Regions from separate parts of the Streptomyces sp. TG1A-8 genome, predicted to be linked through region 1. Evidence: riboswitches for the same ligand, from Rfam matches in the RefSeq annotation. Region 1 holds a riboswitch; the other holds the start of a gene.
The links. Region 1 has a riboswitch for cobalamin ahead of QQY24_RS15340 (HoxN/HupN/NixA family nickel/cobalt transporter). Riboswitches for the same ligand answer to the same signal wherever they lie in the genome.
Positions count from the first base shown of each region.

Region 1 (11,329 bases):
CCGACGGTCAGGGCGAGCACGAGCAGGGCGCCGCCCAGAGCCGTGCCCAGCGCGGTCGCGGCGACGGCCCGCCGGCGGTGGGCGGCGAGCCCGATCCCGCCGACGGCGAGGGCGACGGCCGCCACCGGCAGCCAGAAGCCGGCGATTTCGAGCACGTGGAACCCCTTGCGGCAGGCGGTCAGCCCACCCGCCGGGAGCACCGGGACCAGGGTGTGCTCCACCGGGATGCGCTCGGCGAGCGGCACGTGGTCGGCGGTCAGCTGCCGTTTGACCTGTGCGGTCACCGGGGCGAGGTCCACGGTGACCGGTTCCTGCCGGCCGCCCCCGGTGCGCAGTGCGTCCAGGACGGCGTCGTGCGTGACCCGGTTGCCGGTGTCCCAGGCCAGCCGGAAGGCGCGGGTCCGGGTGAAGGAGCGCACGGCGTCCCGCACGAACGGGCGGGCCGGGCCCCGGACCCGGCGGACGTCCGTCCGCCGGTCCACCTCGCGCACGATCCCGTCGCCGACCGTCTGCGCGACGGCCTCCCGCACGTCCGGGTCGGTGGCCAGCGGGGCCATCGCGGTGACGTACCGGCCCGTGTCGGCGAGTCCGTAGGAGGCCCAGGCCGCCAGCGCGCCGAACGGCACGAGCAGGCAGGACAGGGTGAGCAGTACGGCCGGCAGGACGGGCCTGAGACGAGGGGGCACCCTCCCAGGCAAGACCCCGCGGGAGCGCGGCGCGAGCGATGTGGCTGCATCCGGGCGATCCCGGACGGCCCCGGACGGCCCGGGCGGCGTACGGCCCCCCGCGCCCGGGGCTCAACAGGCGCAAGCCCGCTTGTACCCCGGGGGGATGGCCGGACGCGCCGCCGGGCGGCACGCGTCGGACGCGTGCCGCCCGGCGGACCGCTCCCGCCCGCTCAGCCCCCGGGGCGTCCGGCCACCCTCTGGTGCTTGTAGAGGCGGTAGAAGAACGTGAGGGTGGTGCCCGCCGCCACCGCCAGCCCCACGCCTGTCGCCTGCAGGCTCGAGACGTTGGACTGGCTGTAGAGGAAACCGACCGAGCAGCCGGCGAACACCCCCCACAGCAGGGCGTGCAACTCCCACCGCAGTCGCGGGGCGAGGGTCAGCACGGCCATCAGCAGCACCGCGAACACCACTCCGGTGAGGAGCCCGAACAGGAAGTTCCAGAGGGTGAGGGGGCCGCCGAAGCGGCGGTTGGTCGCGGCCCAGAAGCCGTAGGCGACCCCCAGCACGACGGACAGGGCCACCCGGGCGATCCGGTGGCCGCGGGCGTCGAGGATGTCGGGCGTGCGGTGGCCGGGGGAGGCACCCGGGTGCCGGCCACGTACGTGCCGGGCCGCTCGGGCGTGCCGCCGGGAACGGGTGCCGCATGCGTCATGGGAGCACTCCTCTCTCCTCGTCCCTGCTCGTCCTTGATTCGCCTCTGCTTCGTCCCCGCTCTCCAGGGCACCCCGGGAGCGGCCGCCCGGCAACTCGGCCGGGAGGGCGGCGGGTGCCCGGATGCGACCGGTCTCCTCCCGTGTTTCGCTGAGGGGCATGGAGGGCTGCTCGCCGTGACGGAGATGGACCACAGACAGCGGCGGCAGCCGCTCCGGGTCCGCGGGCGCAGCGTCGCCTGGCTGCTGCCCCTGCTGCTGCTCGTCGGTGTCGTCTTGCTGGACTTCGCCACGTCCGAGCGGTTCCGGATCATCACCTGGATCGTCCTGGTCCCGGGCACGGCCGCCGGTGTCTGCGGGGTGCGGACGACGGCCGTGTTCGCCGCGCTGTCGGTGGTGGCGTACGCCGCCGCGGACAGCACCTGGCCCGAGCAGTACCAGGCCGGGCTGGCCGACTTCCTCCTGGTCGCGCTCGGCGGGATGCTCGCCGTGCTGGCCGCCGCGCTGCGGGTGCGGCGGGAGCGGGAGACCCTGCACATCATGGACATCGCCGAGACCACCCGCCGCACCGTGCTGCGCCCGCTGCCGTCGCGCTGGGCGGGCCTGGAGCACGCGGGCGCGTACCTGGCCGCGGACCTGTACGCCCGGGTCGGCGGCGACTTCTACGACATCCAGCCCGGACCGCACGGCACCCGCGTCCTCGTCGGCGACGTCCAGGGCAAGGGGCTGGGCGCGGTGGAGGCGGCCGCCGCGCTGCTCGGCACCTTCCGGGAGGCCGGCTACCACGAGGCGGACCTCGCGACCGTCGCCGAGCGCCTGGAGATCCGCATGGTCCGGCACCACCGGCACACCGCCGCGACCGGGCGCGAGGACCGCGACCGCTTCGCCACCGCCGTGCTCATCGGCTTCCCCCGGACGACCCGGAGGCGGTCGAACTCGTCAACTTCGGGCACCAGGCCCCGCTCGCCGTCGGCCCCCGCGGGGTCCGCGCGCTGCCCAGCGGCGACGGCCTGCCGATCGGCCTGTGCGACCTCGCGGGCGGCTGCCCGCCGGTGCACCGGGTGCCGCTGGCCGCCGAGGAGACCCTGCTGCTGGTGACCGACGGGGTGACCGAGGCGCGCAACCGCGCCGGGGAGTTCTACCCGCTGGAGAGCGAGGTGGCCCGGGCGGTCGTCGCCGACCCGCGCCGGGCCGAACCCCGGCTGCTGGTGCGCCGGGTCCGCGACGGCGTGCTGCGGCACAGCGGCGGTCACCTGGAGGACGACACCACGATCTTCGCCATCCGCCGGGAGCGGGACGAACCCCCCGTAGGGGGACGTTTGCGGTCCTGACCCCGGTCCTGCGGGCGGCAGCGGCTACCGTGCTGGCTGGAGAGCGACCTACAGGGGAGGGACGATGCCCGGAACCGTGCTGCTGCTCGCGGCCTCACCGCTGGGCCGGGGACGTCTGGTGGACGCGGCCGCCGTGCTGCCCGTCCTGGCCGCGGTCGCCCCCGCCGTGCTGGCCGGCACCGACACCGCGAACGTGGTGGAGCTCGCCGACCCGCTCGACCCGCAGGCCGTCCTGACCCGGCTGCGCGCCGCCGCGGCGGTCCCGGGGCCGCTCACGCTGTACGTCACCGGGCAGCTGCACCTGGACCGCCGCCAGCGCCTGCCCCACCTGGCGCTGGCCCGCACCACGGCGGCCACCATGCGCTACACCGCGCTGCCCTGGCACTGGATCGGCGAGGAACTGCGGCTGCGCCCGGCCGGGGCCACGGTCCTCTTCGCCGATCTGCACGCCGACACCGAGACCTGGCGGCAGCTGGCCGGACGCCCGCTCGACGCCGGCCGCACCACCGACGTCTACGGCCGGGTCGCGCCCCCGCCCGGCCGGCGCGGGGTCGCGGAGCCGTCGTACATGAAGGCGGTGGCGACGCTGCTGCGCAGCGGGCAGCGGCCGCCGCTGGACCAGCTGCACCAGCAGGCGCTGGCCCGGATCGCGGACGAGGTTCCGGCGAACGTCCTGCTCACCGCGCAGCCCCGCGCCGAGGGCGATCCGCACGCCGCGATCAGCGCCGCCGTCCGCGACGGGCGGCACGACGACGCCGACGCGCTCGCCGCCCGCCACGAGCAGGCGGCCGTGCGGGTCCACGGGCCCGCCTCGGAGGACGCCCTGCACTGGGCCGAGGTCCGCGCCGACCTCGCGATGTTCGCGGGGGACCCGGCGCGCAGCTGCCGGGCCTGGCTGGCCGTCGCCGGCACCCGGCTGGCCGCCGGGCAGCCCGTGGACGCGCCCGCCGTGGAGGCGGCCGTGGACCGGGCGCACCACCAGTGGGGCCGCATCGACGACCCGGCGCGGGCCCGTGAGCTCGGGCCCGTGCTCGCGGAGCTGAGGCTGCGGGTGCCGGGGCGCCGGCAGGGCGCGCTGGACCACGTCCAGCAGCAGCTGCGGCAGCTCCAGGAGCGGTAGCGGCCCCGGCCGGCGGGGCGGCGCGCTCCCGGGCGCCGTGCGTCGTGCGGCGACGGCGTCGGCCCCCCCGGGGCCGGGGAGCGGACTCAGCGGGGAGCGGGCGCGGCCGTGGGCGCGGGGAGCGGGGTGTCCACCGCCCGGGCCGGGACCGCGTTCGCCGCCGCGACCAGGGCCGCGACGGCCAGGACGGCCGCGACCACGGCCCGCGCGGCGGCGGTGCTCGCGCTCGGGCGGAGCCGACAGGGGCGGAGGGCGGTGGAACGTCCGGCTGGTGCGGATCTACGTCCGTGCACGGCGACCTCCGGCGGACTTGGGCGCGGCGAGCCTGCTTGCCGCCGCTCAACCTAGGGGTTGCCCTCCGGGACGGCAAGAGGCCCCCGAGCCGGGACGCACGGCCCGGCGGCGGGGGGCCCGGTCCGGTCTGCGGCCGTCAGACCTGCGCGCGGCCCTGCCTGCGCACCTCCGCCAGACGCAGGGCGCCGATCTGGACGGCGGCCTGGGTGGCGTCGTTCGGCACGTCGCCCAGGCCGCCGTTGGTGAGGGCGAAGGAGTCCTCGCCGACCCGGACGGCGGCCACGTCCAGGGTGAGCAGGGCCGGCGCGCCGTCGGGGGTGGTGGTGGCGACGGTGAGGCGCAGGCCCTGGCGCGCGTCCCCGACCTCCGGCAGCGGGGCCCCGGACACCCGCACGTCCTCGGCCGCCCCCCGCCCGGTGGCGGCCGTGAACCGGGCGCACCGCTCCGGCATCGTGCGCAGCCAGGCCAGGAAGGCGTCGACGTCCGCGCGGCGGCGCGTGCCGATCTGGTGGCGGAGCTGGGCGTCGGTGTCGGCGTCGTCGAGGCCGGCGGCGACCCGGGCGGGGGCGCCGAGGAGTTCGTCGGTGTAGAGGACGTCGAGCAGGCGCTGGCACTCCGCGGAGGCGGTGGTCGCCTTCAACAGGCCGTCCCGCCAGGTGGCCGCGCCGCGCGTCGGCGACCAGGGGGCGCCCAGGTCGGTCTCCGTGAGGAGCGCGGCCCGGGCCTGCGCGTCGGTCAGGGCGGAACCGTCGCCCCCGTCCGCCGCCTTCGGGGCGGGGGAGGACGCGTCGGCCGTCGGCAGCGGGTGCGGCGCGGTCGCCGGGTGCTCCAGACCGAGGGCGGCGCAGCCGGTGAGGGGCAGGAGGCCGGCGGCGAGGAGGCAGGGGAGGAGGACACGGGGGACACGGGGGTCACGGCGGCCACGGGGGGATATGGCGGCGGTCATCGGGGTGCCTCCTGGCGGGGCCGGTGGGGTGCCTCCTCCCACGGCACCACCGCCCGGGGCGGCCCACCAGCGCTCCGGGCCGTACGGGTGAGGGGGCGCGGGCCGGGGGAGCCCCGGCCGGCCGCGCGCGGCGGGTCCGGTCCGGCCCGCGGCCGGACGGTCGTCGACCGCCGTTCCCATCCCGGCGGGTCCGGGGTCCGCGGGGCGCCCGCGCACCGGCCCCGGCGGACGGGGACCGGGGCGGACGCGGGCCGGTCCGGGGCGCCGCACCCGCGGACGGCCGGGCGGCCCCGGGCCCGGCGCCCCTCAGTCGGAGGCGGCGGGACCCGGCACCGCCCACCGCTCCTCCACCCTCGCCACCCGCCAGTAGGTCAGCGCCACCGTCCACACCAGCACGAACAGGCCGACGATGACGTAGCCGACGTGGTCCAGGTCCAGGCCGGCGATCCAGCCGGTGACGTCGTCGCGCAGGTCGAGCCTGTCGTGCAGGACGCCGACCAGTTCGATCGTGCCGATGAAGAAGGCGACGGCGATGGACAGGCCGGTGATGGTGAGGTTGTAGAAGACCTTGCGGACCGGGTGGGAGAACGCCCACTGGTAGGCGAAGTTCATGAACGTGCCGTCCAGGGTGTCGAACAGGCTCATCCCGGCCGCGAAGAGCAGGGGCAGGCACAGGATCGCGTACCACGGCAGCCCGGCCGCCGCGCCCGAGCCCGCCATCACCATCAGCGTGACCTCGGTGGCCGTGTCGAAGCCGAGCCCGAAGAGGAAGCCGAGCGGGAACATCTGCCCCGGCCGGGAGACGGACTTCGTCAGGCGGCCCAGGATCCGGTTCATGAACCCCCGGGATTCCAGGTGCTGTTCGAGTTCCCGCTCGTCGTACGTGCCCGCCCGCATGGCCCGGAACACCCTGAGGATGCCCACCAGGGCGACCAGGTTGAGCGCGGCGATGAGGTAGAGGAAGGTGCCGGAGACCGTCGTGCCCATGAAGCCGAGCACCTGGTGGGTGCGCGAGCCCTCGTCCATGACCCGGCCGGCCAGCCGGGTGCCGCCCGCGATCAGCAGCGCCAGCAGCACCACCACGCTGGAGTGGCCCAGCGCGAACCAGAAGCCGACCGACACCGGCCGCTTGCCGTCGGCCATCAGCTTGCGGGTGGTGTTGTCGATCGCGGCGATGTGGTCGGCGTCGAAGGCGTGCCGCATGCCGAGGGTGTAGGCGGTGACGCCGAGGCCGATGCCGAAGGCCTTGGTACCGACCCGGTAGTGCTCGGGGACGACCAGGAGGAAGAGGACGCCGAAGGCGACGACGTGCAGGGCGGTGATCACCGCCATCAGCCCCGCGGTCTTCAGGGTGTCCTCGCGCCGCCACTTGAAGGACGGACGGGCGGGGTCGGGCAGGGTCATCCGGTTCACGCTCCAGCACCTCGTGGATCACTTCGTGAGATGCCGTGGCCGGTCTCCTGGCTGACGGGTCGTGCGTCCGCCGTCCCTGCCTTCCCGGTCGTGAGACCAGTGGCCCGGCGGCTGCCGGACGGGACGTGAACTCCCCGATCACAGTGGCGAGGGCCGCGCCGGCCTGGACCCCGAAGGGCCGTCACCGGCTTCCCGAACACCACGGCCCGCCCACCGTAGGGGGACGCGAGGTCTCCTGCATAGCTGCGTACCCGCGCAGGTATCGAAGATCACATGCCGACCTGCGAGGATGACGCCATGCATCTCGTGCCTGCCGACCGAGCGGACCGTCGCACCATCGACGGTCACCGGGTGTGCGAGGCGATCGCCGCCATCGGCGACGCGGGCCGCGTACGCGCCTGGGCCGACCGGTTCTCCCTGCTCGCCGACCCCAAGCGGCTCGCCCTCCTGCTCGCGCTGCACCGCACCGGTCCGCTCGCCGTCTCCGACCTGGCCGTCGCGACCGGCATGAACGACCCCGCCGTCTCCCAGGCCCTGCGGCTGCTGCGGGCGGCGGGCGCGGTGGCGGGCGAGAAGGAGGGGCGGGTGGTCAGGTACCGCGTGGTGGACCCGGAGCTGCGGGGCCTGCTGGAGCACTGCTGAACCGGTGACCGCGGCGCTGCCGCGCGTCCACCGCCGCACGCCCGCCGCGGGGGCGTGCGCCCGCCGCCCGGTGGTGCGCCCCGGCGCGCCGGCCGCCGGCACCGGGCTGCGCCGCCGGACCGCCCGGAGGTTCCCGTTCCGGGCGATGTGGACAGAGTCCGTACTGTCGGCCCCACGGGCCGGCCCGCCGTCCTCCCGCCCGAACGGAGCCCGCATGGCCGACCTCTCGTCCCGGAACCCCGACTGGTGGCGCCAGGCCGTCATCTACCAGGTCTACCCGCGCAGCTTCGCCGACGCCGACGGTGACGGCCTCGGCGACCTGCGGGGTGTCACCCAGCGCCTGAACCACCTGGCCACGCTGGGCGTCGACGCCCTGTGGCTCAGCCCCTTCTACCCCTCCGAACTCGCCGACGGCGGCTACGACATCGCCGACCACCGGGACGTGGACCCGCGCCTGGGCACCCTGGACGACTTCGACGCCATGGTCGCCGAGGCGCACCGGCTGGGCCTGAAGGTGATCGTCGACATCGTCCCCAACCACACCTCGCACCAGCACCCCTGGTTCCGGGAGGCGCTGCGCGCCGGCCCCGGCTCGGCCGCCCGGGACCGCTACGTCTTCCGCCCCGGCCGCGGCGCCCGCGGCGAACTGCCGCCCACCGACTGGCAGTCCGTCTTCGGCGGCAGCGCCTGGCGGCGGGTTCCGGACGGCCAGTGGTACCTGCACCTGTTCGCCCCCGAGCAGCCCGACCTCAGCTGGGACCACGAGGAGGTCCGCGCCGACTTCCGCACCACCCTGCGCTTCTGGTCCGACCGGGGCGTGGACGGCTTCCGCGTCGACGTCGCCCACGGCCTGGCCAAGGACCTCACCGAGCCCCTGCGGGACGTCGGCGACGCCGGCGCCACCGGTGAGGAGGCCCTGCTGCGGGTCCCGCCCGGCAGCCACCCGTACTGGGACCGCGACGAGGTCCACGAGATCTACCGCGACTGGCGCAAGGTCTTCGACGCCTACACCCCGCCCCGCACCGCCGTCGCCGAGGCCTGGGTGCCGGACTCCCGGCGCGCCCTGTACGCCCGCCCGGACGAACTGGGGCAGGCCTTCAACTTCGAGTACCTACAGGCCCGGTGGGACGCGGCCCAGCTGCGCGGGGTCATCGCCTCCTCGCTCGCCGCCGCCCGCACCGCCGGGGCCTCCGCGACCTGGGTGCTGTCCAACCACGACGTGGTGCGGCACGCCTCCCGCCTGGTGCTGCCGCCCGGCACCGACGCCGACGCCTGGCTGCTGTCCGGCGGCCGCGCCCCGCGGATCGACCGGGAGGCCGGGCTGCGCCGGGCCCGGGCCGCAACCCTGCTGATGCTGGCGCTGCCCGGGTCGTCGTACGTCTACCAGGGCGAGGAACTCGGCCTGCCCGAGGTCGCCGACCTGCCCGCCGAGGTGCTGCAGGACCCGATCTGGGAGCAGACCGGGCACGTCCGCAAGGGCCGCGACGGCTGCCGGGTGCCGCTGCCGTGGACGACGGCCGGACCGTCGTACGGTTTCGGGCCGGGCGCCGCCTGGCTGCCGCAGCCGGAGTCCTTCGCGTCGTACGCCGTCGAGGCGCAGTCCGGGGCCGAGGGCTCCACCCTGGAGCTGTACCGCACCGCCCTGCGGCTGCGCCGCAAGCTGCTGGAGGGCGAGACGCTGGCCTGGACGCCCCACGCCCCCGAGGGGGTGCTGGACTTCACCCGCGCACCGGGCTGGCGGTGCGTCACCAACCTCACCGCGGAGCCGGTCCCGCTGCCCCCGGGCGAGGTGCTGCTCGCCAGCACCCCGCCGCCGACGGCGGGAACCCTGCCGCCGGACACCACGGTGTGGCTCGGCTAGCGGCCGGCTAGCCCACGGTCGGGCTCGGACTCGGGCCCGGCGCCGGAGCGCCGCCCCCGCCGGCGAGGCCGCTGAGGTCCAGGGGGGTGGAGGTGGCGGTCGGCGGCGGGGTGAGCACCACCTCCGGCTGGCCGGCGGGCGGGGCCGGCGGGGTCAGGTCGGAGGACGGCAGCTTGGGCGGGGTGGTCTGCTGGAAGAGGGTCTGGTCGAAGTCGACCAGGCCCGTCCTCTCCATCACCGTCATGTGGTCGAGCACGGTGTCGTTGGCCTGGTCCGCCAGGGCCCGCACGAGCGAGTTCTTGGTGGTGGAACGGATCTTGGCGATGGTGTTGAAGATCGAGCCGTGCGTCATCCGCAGGATGTTGGCGAAGTCGGCGTCGAACTTCTCGCCGCTCTCCGCCTTCAGCGTGTCGACGAAGCCCACCTGCTGCGGGCTCGCCACGTTGGGCAGCGTGATGCCGAGCATCGGCGCGACCCGGCGGCAGCTGGCGTCCAGCGCGGCGTGGCCGTCGATCAGGTGCTTGCTCGCCGTGATCACGCCCTTGCTGGTGCCCTTGCGCAGTCCGATCTGCCCGACCGGGTACTCCCACAGGCCGGCCGCCCGCACCTTCACCACGAAGTCCCGGTCGGCCTCGGTGAGCGGCCCCCACTGGGTGGTGGCGATGATCCGGGACTGCGAGGCGGCGACGGTATCCAGCCCGAGCAGTCCCGGGTAGGCGAGTGCCGCGAGGGTCAGGGCCATCGCACCGCCCACGAAGAGGGTTCCCGTCGCGTTCCGCGAAAAGCGCACCGTGTCTCCTGCCCGGTCGTGGATCCCGCCCGCGGGCGGTTCGTACGCACAGCAGTACGGACGCGGCGGCCGTTTGTGTCGGTGGCGCGGGTAAAAAATTCCGTCCTCCGCGTGCTTTCCGCGCCCGCCGGCGCCTTCCGCTGCCGCCTGCCTTCCACTACCGCCCGTCACCGGTCCGCCGCCCGCCGCCCGTCACGGGTCCGCCGCCCGCCGCCCGCCGCCCGACACGGGTCCGCCGCCCGCCGCCCGCCGCCCGTCACCGGCCGGGCCGTGCGCGCCCGTCACCGGCCGGGCCTTGATCGGCCGTTGGCGAAAGGTTGACCAATCCCCGGGAGAAGGCGGGCGGACGCGCGCCTAGATTCGCGGCATGCCCCCACAGCCGCCCCCCAAGATCCCCGCCGCCCTTCCCGTCCTGCCCTACCGCAAGCCCACCAAGGGCCGCGACTACTGGGTGCTGGACGACGTCCTGCCGGACGCGGACGCCGTACGGGAGCGGTGCCTGGCCAAGGACGACTGGGTCGAGGGACACCCGTACACCTCCGAGACCTGGCCGGGCCTGCGCGCCATGCCCGGGCTGGAACCGGGTGAACTGGACCGGGTGGAACGGCTGGTGAGGAAGGCGACCGGGGCCCGGGAGCTGTGGGTGCAGCAGGCGCCCGGCGGCGGCACCCTCAACCACAACTGCGTCCAGGTGGTCGGCGAGGGCGAGAGCGAGCCCCGCCCGCACACCGACTCGCGCGCGCTGTGCCGGTACGCGGCCGTGCTGTACCTCAACCCGCGCGTCCCCAAGGACTGCGGCACCAGTTTCTACCGCCAGTCCCTGCCCGGCGGCCGGCTCGGCGGCAACGTCGTCCAGGCCCCGCACAACAACCTCGTCGAGGCCCTCGGCACCCGCTTCGTCGCCCCGGACGCCTTCGAGGAGGACGTCCGCGTCCCGCACCGGTACAACCGCCTGCTGCTCTACAGCGCCAACCTCGTGCACAGCGCCACCGGTTACACCGGCCGGACCCTGGAGGAGAAGCGGATGACGGCGGTGTTCTTCTGGATGGCCTGATCCGCGCCCGCGTCCGGACGGCCCGGGCCGCGGCGACCGGCTGACCGGGCGCCGGCCCGGCCGGTTCCCGGGGGCCGGCGGGGTGCGGGCGCGGCGGGGTGGGGGAAGGATGGCGGCCGTGAGCACCATCGCCGTCGTCGGCGCCGGGCCGGGCCTGGGCGCCGCCGTCGCACGCCGCTTCGGGCGGGAGGGGTACGGCGTCGCCCTCGTCGCCCGGGACGAGGCGCGGCTCGGTGCCCTCGTCGAGGACCTCGTCACCGACGGTGTCACCGCGCGCGGGTTCCGCGCGGACGTGCGCCGGCCGCAGGAGCTGGCGGACGCCCTGGCGGCCGCGGCCGGCGCCCTCGGGACCGTCGAGGTGCTGCAGTACAGCCCCGTCCCGCACCGGGACTTCATGCGGCCCGTACTGGACACCGGGCACCGCGACCTGCTCGGGCCGGTGGAGTTCTCGGTGTACGGGCCGGTGGCCGCGGTGCAGCAGGTGCTGCCGGGCATGCGCA
Region 1 covers NZ_JASTLB010000001.1:3,544,311-3,555,639, reverse strand. The annotation lists gene QQY24_RS15370 (hypothetical protein) at 1-686, opposite strand, end outside; gene QQY24_RS15365 (hypothetical protein) at 899-1,540, opposite strand; partial or broken gene QQY24_RS15360 (PP2C family protein-serine/threonine phosphatase) at 1,565-2,709, shown strand; gene QQY24_RS15355 (hypothetical protein) at 2,774-3,829, shown strand; gene QQY24_RS15350 (hypothetical protein) at 3,916-4,122, opposite strand; gene QQY24_RS15345 (hypothetical protein) at 4,260-5,069, opposite strand; partial or broken gene QQY24_RS15340 (HoxN/HupN/NixA family nickel/cobalt transporter) at 5,376-6,504, opposite strand; cobalamin riboswitch at 6,502-6,701, opposite strand; gene QQY24_RS15335 (metalloregulator ArsR/SmtB family transcription factor) at 6,780-7,124, shown strand; gene QQY24_RS15330 (glycoside hydrolase family 13 protein) at 7,339-8,985, shown strand; gene QQY24_RS15325 (DUF4142 domain-containing protein) at 8,993-9,739, opposite strand; gene QQY24_RS15320 (DUF6445 family protein) at 10,143-10,829, shown strand; gene QQY24_RS15315 (SDR family NAD(P)-dependent oxidoreductase) at 10,948-11,329, shown strand, end outside.

Region 2 (11,329 bases), 1.1 Mb from region 1:
TGCAGGATTTCGGTGAGGACCATCGACAGCGGGGTGGCGACCTCGGCGTCGAGTATGCCGAACCGTCCGCTGCGCCGGCCGGCCACCTTGCCCGGGGAGATCTCGGCGACCATCGCGAGGACGCGGTCGGCGATGTCGTCGAACTCCACGCGCTCGTCCAGGTTCTGAGACAGCGTCTCATGCACGATCGCGATGGAGCCGACCCGCCGGACGGCCTCCTCCAGGGCCTCCCGGCCGCGCTCGGAGTCGATGCGCCGGGCCTGCAGGCGCAGCAGGGCCGCGACGGTCTGCAGGTTGTTCTTCACCCGGTGGTGGATCTCCCGGATGGTGGCGTCCTTGGTGATCAGTTCGCGTTCGCGGCGGCGCAGTTCGGTGACGTCCCGGAGCAGCACCAGGGAACCGATGCGGGCACCCTTGGGCTTGAGCGGGATGGCGCGGAACTGGATCACCCCGTCGTGGGCCTCGATCTCGAACTCGCGCGGCGCCCAGCCGCTGGCCACCTTGGCGAGCGCCTCGTCCACCGGACCGCGGGTGGGGGCGAGTTCCGCGGTGGTCCGCCCCAGGTGGTGGCCGACCAGGTCGGCGGCCAGTCCCATGCGGTGGTAGGCGGACAGCGCGTTCGGGGAGGCGTACTGGACGATGCCGTCCGCGTCCAGCCGGATCAGGCCGTCGCCGACGCGCGGCGAGGCGTCCATGTCGACCTGCTGGTTCGGGAACGGGAAGGAGCCGGCCGCGATCATCTGCGCCAGGTCGGAGGCGCTCTGCAGGTAGGTCAGCTCCAGGCGGCTCGGGGTGCGGACGGTCAGCAGGTTGGTGTTGCGGGCGATGACGCCGAGGACGCGGCCCTCACGCCGCACGGGGATCGACTCGATCCGGACGGGGACCTCCTCGCGCCACTCCGGGTCGCCCTCGCGCACGATCCGGCCCTCGTCCAGCGCCGCGTCCAGCATAGGCCGCCGGCCGCGCGGGACGAGGTGGCCGACCATGTCGTCCTGGTAGGAGGTCGGGCCGGTGTTCGGGCGCATCTGGGCGACCGAGACGTACCGGGTGCCGTCGCGGGTGGGCACCCACAGGACCAGGTCGGCGAAGGAGAGGTCGGAGAGCAGTTGCCACTCGGAGACCAGCAGGTGGAGCCACTCGAGGCCGGAGTCGTCGAGGGCGGTGTGCTGGCGGACCAGTTCGTTCATGGAGGGCACGTCTGCGAGCGTACCCGGGGGCCGCGGGCGGCCGAGAAACACCCGCGGGCCGCGGCGCCTGGGAGGGACCCTCAACCCACCCGGCACCGCAGCCCGGAGCATCATCGGCCGCGGGGTGTGCGGTCCCGGTCGGCCGAAGGTCGAGGAGCCGGGGCAGTCAGGGCAGAGAGCTCCGGTTCCTCGTCCGCCTTCCTGTGCGGGGAAGGCGGAGGCTTTTCAATTTTCCCCTACGCATTGTGGACTGGACCAGAGGAGGTGTCCATGCGCCGGAAGGCACGTGTCGGGGCGGTCGGCGCGCGGTACTCCGGCACGCGGTGTCCCGAAGCCTAGCCCGCCGGGGGCGGCCGCGGCACCGGACGGCCGGGGCGGCTTCCGCCGGGGCCGGGCGCGGTGCCCCTCCTGCGCCGCGATCCGGCCCCCGGCTTCTGTTAGATTGGTCTAAACCACATGGACATGTTCCCCCGACCTCCAGCCCTCTCCAGAACGGCAGGCCCAGCGTGGAAGTAGTCATCGTTCCGGACGCGGCCGCGGGCGGCGAGCTGATCGCCGAGGCCACGGCCCAGCTGCTGCGGCGCAAGCCCGACGCCCTACTCGGCGTGGCCACCGGCTCCACCCCGCTGCCCGTCTACCGGGCGCTGGCCGCCAAGGTGCGCGCCGGTGCGGTGGACACCTCGCGGGTGCGGATCGCGCAGCTCGACGAGTACGTGGGGCTGCCCGCCGAGCATCCCGAGTCCTACCGCTCGGTGCTGCGCCGGGAGGTGCTGGAGCCGCTGGGGATCGGCATGGACGCGTTCCTGGGGCCGGACGGCACGGCCGAGGACGTGCAGGCGGCGTGCGAGGCGTACGACCGGGCGCTCGCCGAGGCCGGCGGTGTCGACCTGCAGCTGCTCGGGATCGGGACGGACGGGCACATCGGGTTCAACGAGCCGTGCTCCTCCCTCGCCTCGCGCACCCGGATCAAGACGCTGACCGAGCAGACCCGCCTCGACAACGCGCGCTTCTTCGGCGGCGACGTCGAGCAGGTGCCGCACCACGTCATCACCCAGGGCATCGGCACCATCCTGGAGGCCCGGCACCTGGTGCTGCTCGCGACCGGCGAGGGCAAGGCGGACGCGGTCGCGGCCACCGTCGAGGGCCCGGTCGCGGCCGTGTGCCCCGCCTCCGCGCTCCAGCTGCACCCGCACGCCACGGTCGTCGCCGACGAGGCCGCCGCGTCCAAGCTGAAGCTGGCCGACTACTTCCGGCACACCTACGCCAACAAGCCCCGCTGGCAGGGGATCTAGGGGCTCCGGCGCGTCCCGGCCGGGTCCGGTGGACTAGACCAACAGCGGGCGCACCGGTATATAGAGGAGATCACGGAGCGTGCGGGGTGAAGTCCTGACACGCGCAGCCGTGCCACGATGTGAGCCGTGGCCGATGCAGGTCGGTCGCTTCGGCATCCGGAGCCGGGAAGGCAGAGCATGAGCACCGACGTCAGCAGCGCGGGGACCGAGGCCGGCACGCCCGTCCGTACCGCGCGCGTGCCGAAGTACTACCGTCTGAAGAAACATCTGCTCGACATGACGGAGACGCAGGCACCGGGCACGCCGGTCCCGCCCGAGCGCACGCTGGCCGCGGAGTTCGACACCTCCCGCACGACCGTCCGCCAGGCCCTGCAGGAACTCGTGGTGGAGGGCCGGCTCGAACGGATCCAGGGCAAGGGCACCTTCGTCGCCAAGCCGAAGGTGTCCCAGTCGCTCCAGCTCACCTCCTACACCGAGGACATGCGCGCCCAGGGCCTGGAGCCCACCTCCCAGCTGCTGGACGTCGGGTACGTCACCGCCGACGACCGGCTGGCCGAGCTGCTCGACATCACGACCGGCGGGCGCGTGCTGCGCATCGAGCGGCTGCGCATGGCCAACGGGGAGCCGATGGCCATCGAGACCACCCACCTCTCGGCCAAGCGCTTCCCGGCCCTGCGCAGGTCGCTCGTGAAGTACACGTCGCTCTACACCGCGCTCGCCGAGGTCTACGACGTCCACCTCGCCGAGGCCGAGGAGATCATCGAGACCTCCTTGGCCACCCCGCGGGAGGCGGGCCTGCTCGGCACCGACGTGGGCCTGCCGATGCTGATGCTCTCCCGCCACTCCCTGGACCGCGAGGGCAAGCCGGTGGAGTGGGTGCGGTCGGTGTACCGGGGCGACCGGTACAAGTTCGTCGCGCGCCTCAAGCGCCCGGTGGAGTGAGCCGGGGCCGCCCCGCGCACGGCCGCCCCGGAAATCCGCATACCGATATGCGGACCAGGTCTTCCGCTCCCGGGACACCGTCACCTAGATTGCCTGCGCATTGCACCGCAGATCAACCAGGGGACGGAGCCGTGGGATGTCCGGAACACCAGAAGTGAGACCACCGGTGGTGACACCGGTCCGCGTGATCATCGGCCTGTGTCTCGTCGCACCCTTCGTGGCGATGCTGTGGGTCGGCTCCTACGCCAAGACCGGGCCCGGGTTCATCGGCATCCCGTTCTTCTACTGGTACCAGATGCTCTGGGTGCTGATCTCCACCGCGCTCACGATGCTCGCGTACCAGCTCTGGCAGCGCGACCAGCGCTCCCGCACCTCCGGGAAGGGGGGTGACGCGCGGTGAAGGACGGCGTCAACGGCGTCGCCCTCGGCGTCTTCGTCTTCTTCTTCCTGGCCGTGACGGTCGTGGGCTTCCTGGCCGCCCGCTGGCGCCGGGCCGAGAACGAGCACTCCCTGGACGAGTGGGGCCTGGGCGGCCGGTCGTTCGGCACCTGGATCACCTGGTTCCTGCTCGGTGGTGACCTGTACACGGCGTACACCTTCGTGGCCGTGCCGGCGGCAATCTACGCGGCCGGCGCGTCGGGCTTCTTCGCGGTGCCGTACACGATCCTGGTGTACCCGCTGATCTTCACCTTCCTGCCCCGCCTGTGGTCGGTCTCGCACCGCCACGGCTACGTGACGACCTCCGACTTCGTGCGCGGGCGGTTCGGCTCCAAGAGCCTGTCCCTGGCGGTGGCGCTGACCGGCATCCTCGCGACCATGCCGTACATCGCGCTGCAACTGGTGGGCATCCAGTCGGTGCTGGACGTCATGGGCGTGGGCGGCGGCGAGGACACCAACTGGTTCGTGAAGGACCTGCCGCTGCTGATCGCCTTCGGCGTGCTGGCGGCGTACACCTACTCCTCGGGCCTGCGCGCCCCCGCCCTGATCGCGTTCGTCAAGGACGCCCTGATCTACATCGTCATCGCGGTGGCGATCATCTACATCCCGATCAAGCTGGGCGGGTTCGACGACGTCTTCGCCAAGGCGGGCGAGAAGTTCACCACGACGGGCGTGGGCGGTGTCGTGCCGGCCCCGGCGGGCCAGTGGACGTACGCCACGCTGGCGCTCGGCTCGGCCCTGGCGCTGTTCATGTACCCGCACTCGATCACCGCGACCCTGTCGTCCAGGAGCCGTGAGGTGATCCGCCGCAACACCACGATCCTGCCGCTGTACTCCCTCATGCTGGGCCTGCTGGCGCTCCTGGGCTTCATGGCGATCGCGGCCGGGGTGAAGGTCGCCAACGGGCAGCTCGCCATCCCGCAGCTGTTCGAGAACATGTTCCCGGACTGGTTCGCGGGCGTGGCCTTCGCGGCCATCGGCATCGGCGCCCTGGTCCCCGCGGCCATCATGTCCATCGCGGCGGCCAACCTCTTCACCCGCAACATCTACAAGGACTTCATCAAGCCGGACGCGACGGCGAAGGAGGAGACCCGGGTCTCCAAGATCGTGTCCCTGCTGGTGAAGGTCGGCGCGCTGGTCTTCGTCCTCACCATGGACAAGACGGTCGCCATCAACTTCCAGTTGCTGGGCGGCATCTGGATCCTGCAGACCTTCCCGGCCCTGGTCGGAGGCCTGTTCACCCGCTGGTTCCACCGCTGGGCGCTGCTCGCCGGCTGGGCCGTCGGCATGGTGTACGGCACGGTCGCCGCCTACGGGGTGGCCTCGCCCACGCAGAAGCACTTCGGCGGCTCGGCGAAGGAGATCCCGGGCATCGGCGAGATCGGCTACATCGGCCTCACCGCCTTCGTCCTGAACGTCCTCGTCTCCGCGGTCCTCACCCTCGTCCTCCGGGCCGTCAAGGCCCCCGAGGGCGTCGACGAGACCAGCCCCGCCGACTACACGGCGGACTCCGGCGACCCGGGCGTCCGGTCGGAGCTTCCGCCGGTCACCGCGGGCAACGTGCACTGACCCCACCCGAACCACCCGCGGCGGGCCGCCGGAAAGCAGGACACCGGCGGCCCGCCGTCGTGTCCGCCCGCCCCGCGGCCCCCGCCATCCGGCGCGGGCGGCCGCCGGGCGCCGCGCCCGGGACACCCGGGGCCGCGTGCCCCGTCCCGTCGGCCCGGCGCGCCGCGCACGCCGCCGAACGCGCCCGGGACCCGCTCCCGCGGGCCGGCGGCATCCGCCCGCCCGCCCGCGAGCTGACCCTCTGAAGCCACCGTGACACACAAACAGACACAACATCTGGGGGTGACGCGGCGCCCCGGCACTAGATGTATGCTCATGCTCGCTGTCGCCGCAGGGGAATCCGGTGTGAATCCGGAACTGTCCCGCAACGGTGTACCCGCGTGTTCCCGCACGCCCGTCCAGTCCGAGGACCTGCCGGCAGCGCACCCGGCCGTCCGGTCCGGGTGCCCTGAGACGTCCGGGCCTCGTGGAGTGGGCCGGTGGACGCGGCGCCGTGCGCGCTCGTGCTCCCTCCTGCCCTCCGCCTGGCCCCGGCGCCGAGCGAGGGAGAGCCCCCACGTGACCATCGCGCCAGCCGATCCGGCTTCAGCCACCCGGGCGACCGGGGTTCCGGTGGAGACCGACGGCCCCGGTGCCGCACTGCTGCGGACCCTGACCGAACTGACCGCCGACCTCCCCGACGCCGACCCCGGCCGGGTCGCCGCCGCCGCGCTGCGCGGCCGGTCCGCGCGGGCCGACGGGGCGGAGCTGCGCGAGCTGGCCACGGAGGTGGCCGCCGGCCTGATCCCCGAGGACCCGGCCTACTCGAAGCTGGCCGCCCGCCTGCTGACCCTCGCCATCCGCGCGGAGGCCGCCTCGCAGGGCGTCACCGGCTTCGCGCGGTCCGTCGCCGTCGGGCACCGCGAAGGCCTCATCGCCGACCGCACGGCCGCGTTCGTACGACTGCACGCGGCCCGGCTGGACGCGCTGGTCGACCCGCACGCCGACGACCGCTTCGGCTACTTCGGCCTGCGCACCCTGCACAGCCGCTACCTGCTGCGGCACCCGATCACCCGCAAGGTCGTCGAGACGCCCCAGCACTTCATGCTGCGCGTCGCCGCCGGCCTCGCCGAGGACGACACCGCGCGCTCCGTCGACGAGGTCGCCGCGCTCTACACGCTCATGAGCCGCCTCGACTACCTCCCCTCCTCCCCCACGCTCTTCAACTCCGGCACCCGGCACCCCCAGATGTCGTCCTGCTACCTCCTGGACTCCCCGCTGGACCGGCTGGACTCCCTCTACGACCGGTACCACCAGGTCGCCCGGCTCTCCAAGCACGCCGGCGGCATCGGACTGTCCTACTCCCGCATCCGCTCGCGCGGTTCGCTGATCCGCGGCACCAACGGGCACTCCAACGGCATCGTCCCGTTCCTGAAGACCCTGGACGCCTCGGTGGCCGCCGTGAACCAGGGCGGCCGGCGCAAGGGCGCCGCCGCGGTGTACCTGGAGACCTGGCACTCCGACATCGAGGAGTTCCTGGAGCTGCGCGACAACACCGGTGAGGACGCCCGCCGCACGCACAACCTGAACCTCGCGCACTGGGTCCCCGACGAGTTCATGCGCCGGGTCGGCGCCGACGCGCCGTGGTCGCTGTTCTCCCCCTCGGACGTGCCGGAACTGGTGGACCTGTGGGGCGAGGAGTTCGACGCCGCCTACCGCGCCGCCGAGCGCGCGGGCCTCGCGAGGAAGACCCTCCCGGCCCGCGACCTGTACGGCCGCATGATGCGCACCCTGGCGCAGACCGGCAACGGCTGGATGACCTTCAAGGACGCCGCCAACCGCACCGCCAACCAGACCGCCGAGTCGGGCCACGTCGTCCACTCCTCCAACCTGTGCACCGAGATCCTGGAGGTCACGGACGACGGGGAGACGGCGGTCTGCAACCTGGGGTCCGTGAACCTGGGCGCCTTCGTCACCGGCGACGGCATCGACTGGGAGCGGCTGGACGAGACGGTCCGCACGGCGGTCACCTTCCTGGACCGCGTCATCGACGTCAACTTCTACCCGACCGAGCAGGCGGGCCGCTCCAACGCCAGGTGGCGCCCGGTGGGCCTGGGCGTGATGGGCCTGCAGGACGTCTTCTTCAAGCTGCGCCTGCCCTTCGACTCCCCCGGGGCCAGGGCCCTGTCGACGCGGATCGCCGAGCGGATCATGCTCGCCGCGTACGAGGCCTCCGCCGACCTCGCCGAGCGCGGCGGCCCGCTGCCGGCCTGGGAGAAGACCCGTACGGCCCGGGGCGTCCTGCACCCCGACCACTACGGCGTCGCGTTCGCCTGGCCCGAGCGCTGGGCCGCGCTGCGCGAGCGGATCGCCTCGGTCGGCCTGCGCAACTCCCTGCTCCTGGCCATCGCGCCGACCGCCACCATCGCCTCCATCGCGGGGGTCTACGAGTGCATCGAGCCGCAGGTCTCCAACCTGTTCAAGCGCGAGACGCTGTCCGGTGAGTTCCTCCAGGTCAACTCGTACCTCGTGCAGGACCTCAAGGATCTGGGCGTGTGGGACGCGCACACCCGTGAGGCGCTGCGCGACTCGGGCGGCTCGGTGCAGGACCTCGCCCGGATCCCCGAGGACGTGCGCCGGCTGTACCGCACGGCGTGGGAGATCCCGCAGCGCGGCCTGATCGACATGGCCGCGGCCCGCACGCCGTTCCTGGACCAGGCCCAGTCCCTGAACCTGTTCCTGGAGACGCCGACCATCGGCAAGCTCTCCTCGATGTACGCCTACGCCTGGAAGTCGGGCCTGAAGACGACGTACTACCTGCGCTCGCGCCCGGCGACGCGGATCGCCCGTGCGGCCCGGGCGCAGGCCGCCGCCCCCGCCCGGCCGGCGGCCGACCCCGAGGCCGTCGTCTGCTCCCTGGAAAACCCCGAGTCCTGCGAGGCCTGCCAGTGACGACCACCCGTACCGCCCGCCTGCTCGACCCGGGCTTCGAACTGACCCTGCGCCCGATGCGCTACCCGGACTTCTACGAGCGCTACCGGGACGCCATCAAGAACACCTGGACCGTCGAGGAGGTCGACCTCCACTCGGACGTCGCCGACCTCGCCCGGCTGACGCCGGCCGAGCAGCACCTGATCGGCCGCCTGGTGGCCTTCTTCGCGACGGGCGACTCGATCGTCGCGAACAACCTGGTGCTGACCCTCTACAAGCACATCAACTCCCCGGAGGCGCGCCTGTACCTGTCGCGCCAGCTGTTCGAGGAGGCCGTGCACGTCCAGTTCTACCTGACGCTGCTGGACACCTACCTGCCCGACCCGGACGACCGCGCCGCCGCCTTCGCGGCCGTCGAGAACATCCCGTCGATCCGCGAGAAGGCCGGGTTCTGCTTCCGGTGGATCAACGAGGTCGAGAAGCTGGAACGCCTGGAGACGAAGGCGGACCGGCGCCGCTTCCTGCTGAACCTGATCTGCTTCGCGGCGTGCATCGAGGGGTTGTTCTTCTACGGCGCCTTCGCGTACGTCTACTGGTTCCGCAGCCGGGGCCTGCTGCACGGTCTGGCCACGGGCACCAACTGGGTGTTCCGCGACGAGACCATGCACATGTCCTTCGCCTTCGACGTGGTCGACACTGTCCGCAAGGAGGAGCCGGACCTCTTCGACGACCGGCTCCGGCAGCAGGTCACCGACATGCTCCGGGAGGCCGTCGAGGCCGAGCTGCGGTTCGCGCGCGACCTGTGCGGTGACGGCCTGCCGGGCATGAACACCGAGTCGATGCGGCAGTACCTGGAGTGCGTCGCCGACCAGCGCCTCACGCGCCTGGGCTTCGCCCCGGTGTACGGCTCGGAGAACCCGTTCGCCTTCATGGAGCTGCAGGGCGTTCAGGAGCTGACCAACTTTTTCGAGCGGCGTCCCTCGGCGTACCAGGTGGCGGTGGAGGGCACCGTCGACCTGGACGAGGACTTCTGATCCCCACCGCCTTCGGGTGATGCCGCCCGGGCCTCCTGGGCCTCCCTTATCCGCCGGTCCACGCGCCTGTCGCGCAGGGCACCGAGCACGGACGGGAGGGCCAGGAGGACCAGGATGCCGAACGTGACGAGCATGCCGATCAGGCCTTCGATCTGGTTTCCGTTCATGGACACCACTGTCGCGCCGGACGGTCCTGTCCGGGAGTGGCAGGACTGCCGTACCACCTCGATTTACTGCCAGTGGTGCGGCACACTGGCAGCATGCTGAAGAACGTGGCCGCCGTGCTGCTGGACGGAGCGCACCCCTTCGAACTGGGCGTGGTCTGCGAGGTGTTCGGGATCGACCGCAGCGACGAGGGCCTGCCGGTGTACGACTTCGCCGTGGTCTCCGCCGAGGGCCCCGCCCTGGGCACCCACTGCGGGTTCACGGTGTCGACGCCGTACGGCCTGGAACGGCTGGAGGAGGCCGACCTGATAGCCGTGCCGGCCGGCGACGGTTACGCGGAGCGGGAGTACCCCGAGGAGCTGCTGGACGCCCTGCGGCGGGCCGTCGACCGCGGTGCCCGGGTGCTCAGCGTCTGCTCCGGGGTGTTCGTGCTGGCCGCCGCCGGGCTGCTGGACGGGCGGCGGTGCGCGGTGCACTGGCACCACGTCGAGCAGCTCGCCCGGCGCCATCCGCGGCTGACCGTCGAGCCGGACGTGCTCTACGTCGACGCGGACCCGGTGATCACCTCCGCCGGCACCGCGGCCGGCATCGACGCCTGCCTGCACCTGGTCCGCAAGGAACAGGGCCCGGAGGTCGCCAACAAGATCGCCCGGCGGATGGTGGTGCCGCCGCACCGGGACGGCGGCCAGGCGCAGTACGTCGAACGGCCGCTGCCGAGGGCGTCCTGCGACACCGTGGGAGAGGTGCTGGTGTGGATGGAGGAGCACCTGGACCAGGAGGTCACCGTCGAACAGCTCGCCGCCCGCGCCCACATGGCGCCGCGCACCTTCGCGCGCCGCTTCCAGCAGGAGACCGGAACCACGCCGTACCGCTGGATCCTGCGCCAGCGGGTGCTGCTGGCGCAGGAGCTGCTGGAGGGCACCGACGAGACCATGGACGCGATCGCCGCGCGCACCGGGTTCGGCACCGCGGCCGCGCTGCGCCACCAGTTCGTCCGCGCGCTGGGCACCACCCCGAACGGCTACCGGCGCGCGTTCCGCGGCCCCCGGGCCGCCTGAGCGCGCGCCGGTGCCGGCGGGCCCCGCCCACCGGAGCACGGGCTTCAGCACCAGCCCGTGCGGGGAAGCGTGCACGAGCGCTCCCCCCTCGGCCGCAGGGCGGCGCGCACCCCTCCGTGCCGGACGCGCGCCGTCGCGTGTCCCCGCGCCCGTCTCGTTCGGCACCACAACCGGTCGCCGTGGGAACGGAGATGAACGGCGCCCCACCGGGAGGGATCCCGGCGGGGCGCCGCGGGCCGGCACCGGAGCGCGTCGTGACCGCTCCGGCGCGGGTCTCAGTCGTTCGGGACCACGGGGTAGCGCGGCTCGTTCTCGGCCATCTGCCGCAGGGCGTCCTTGCGTTCGCGCTTGGACAGGCGGTCGATGTAGAGGTGTCCGTACAGGTGGTCCGTCTCGTGCTGCAGGCAGCGGGCGAAGTAACCGGTGCCGCGGACCCTGATCGGGTTGCCCTTCTCGTCCTGGCCGGTCACCTCGGCGTAGTCCGGGCGCGCGAGCGGTGCGTACGCCGTCGGCACGGACAGGCAGCCCTCGTTGCTGTCGTCCAGCCGGCGCCTGTCGGCGGGCAGTTCGACCAGCCTGGGGTTGCAGACCACGCCGACGTGCCGGACGCCCTCGTCGTCGGGGCAGTCGTAGACGAAGACCTTCAGGTCGACCCCGATCTGGTTGGCGGCCAGGCCCACGCCCTCGGCGGTGCGCTGGCTGGCGAACATGTCCGCGACCAGCCGGTCCAGTTC
Region 2 covers NZ_JASTLB010000001.1:2,451,968-2,463,296, forward strand. The annotation lists gene QQY24_RS10265 (sensor histidine kinase) at 1-1,196, opposite strand, end outside; gene nagB (glucosamine-6-phosphate deaminase) at 1,694-2,479, shown strand; gene QQY24_RS10275 (GntR family transcriptional regulator) at 2,657-3,421, shown strand; gene QQY24_RS10280 (DUF3311 domain-containing protein) at 3,558-3,821, shown strand; gene mctP (monocarboxylate uptake permease MctP) at 3,818-5,428, shown strand; cobalamin riboswitch at 5,731-5,862, shown strand; gene QQY24_RS10290 (ribonucleoside-diphosphate reductase subunit alpha) at 5,987-8,359, shown strand; gene QQY24_RS10295 (ribonucleotide-diphosphate reductase subunit beta) at 8,416-9,372, shown strand; gene QQY24_RS10300 (GlxA family transcriptional regulator) at 9,633-10,595, shown strand; gene def (peptide deformylase) at 10,871-11,329, opposite strand, start outside.
Region 2: it holds a riboswitch for cobalamin, as region 1 does, so the genes downstream of both, QQY24_RS10290 (ribonucleoside-diphosphate reductase subunit alpha) here and QQY24_RS15340 (HoxN/HupN/NixA family nickel/cobalt transporter) in region 1, are expected to answer to the same signal.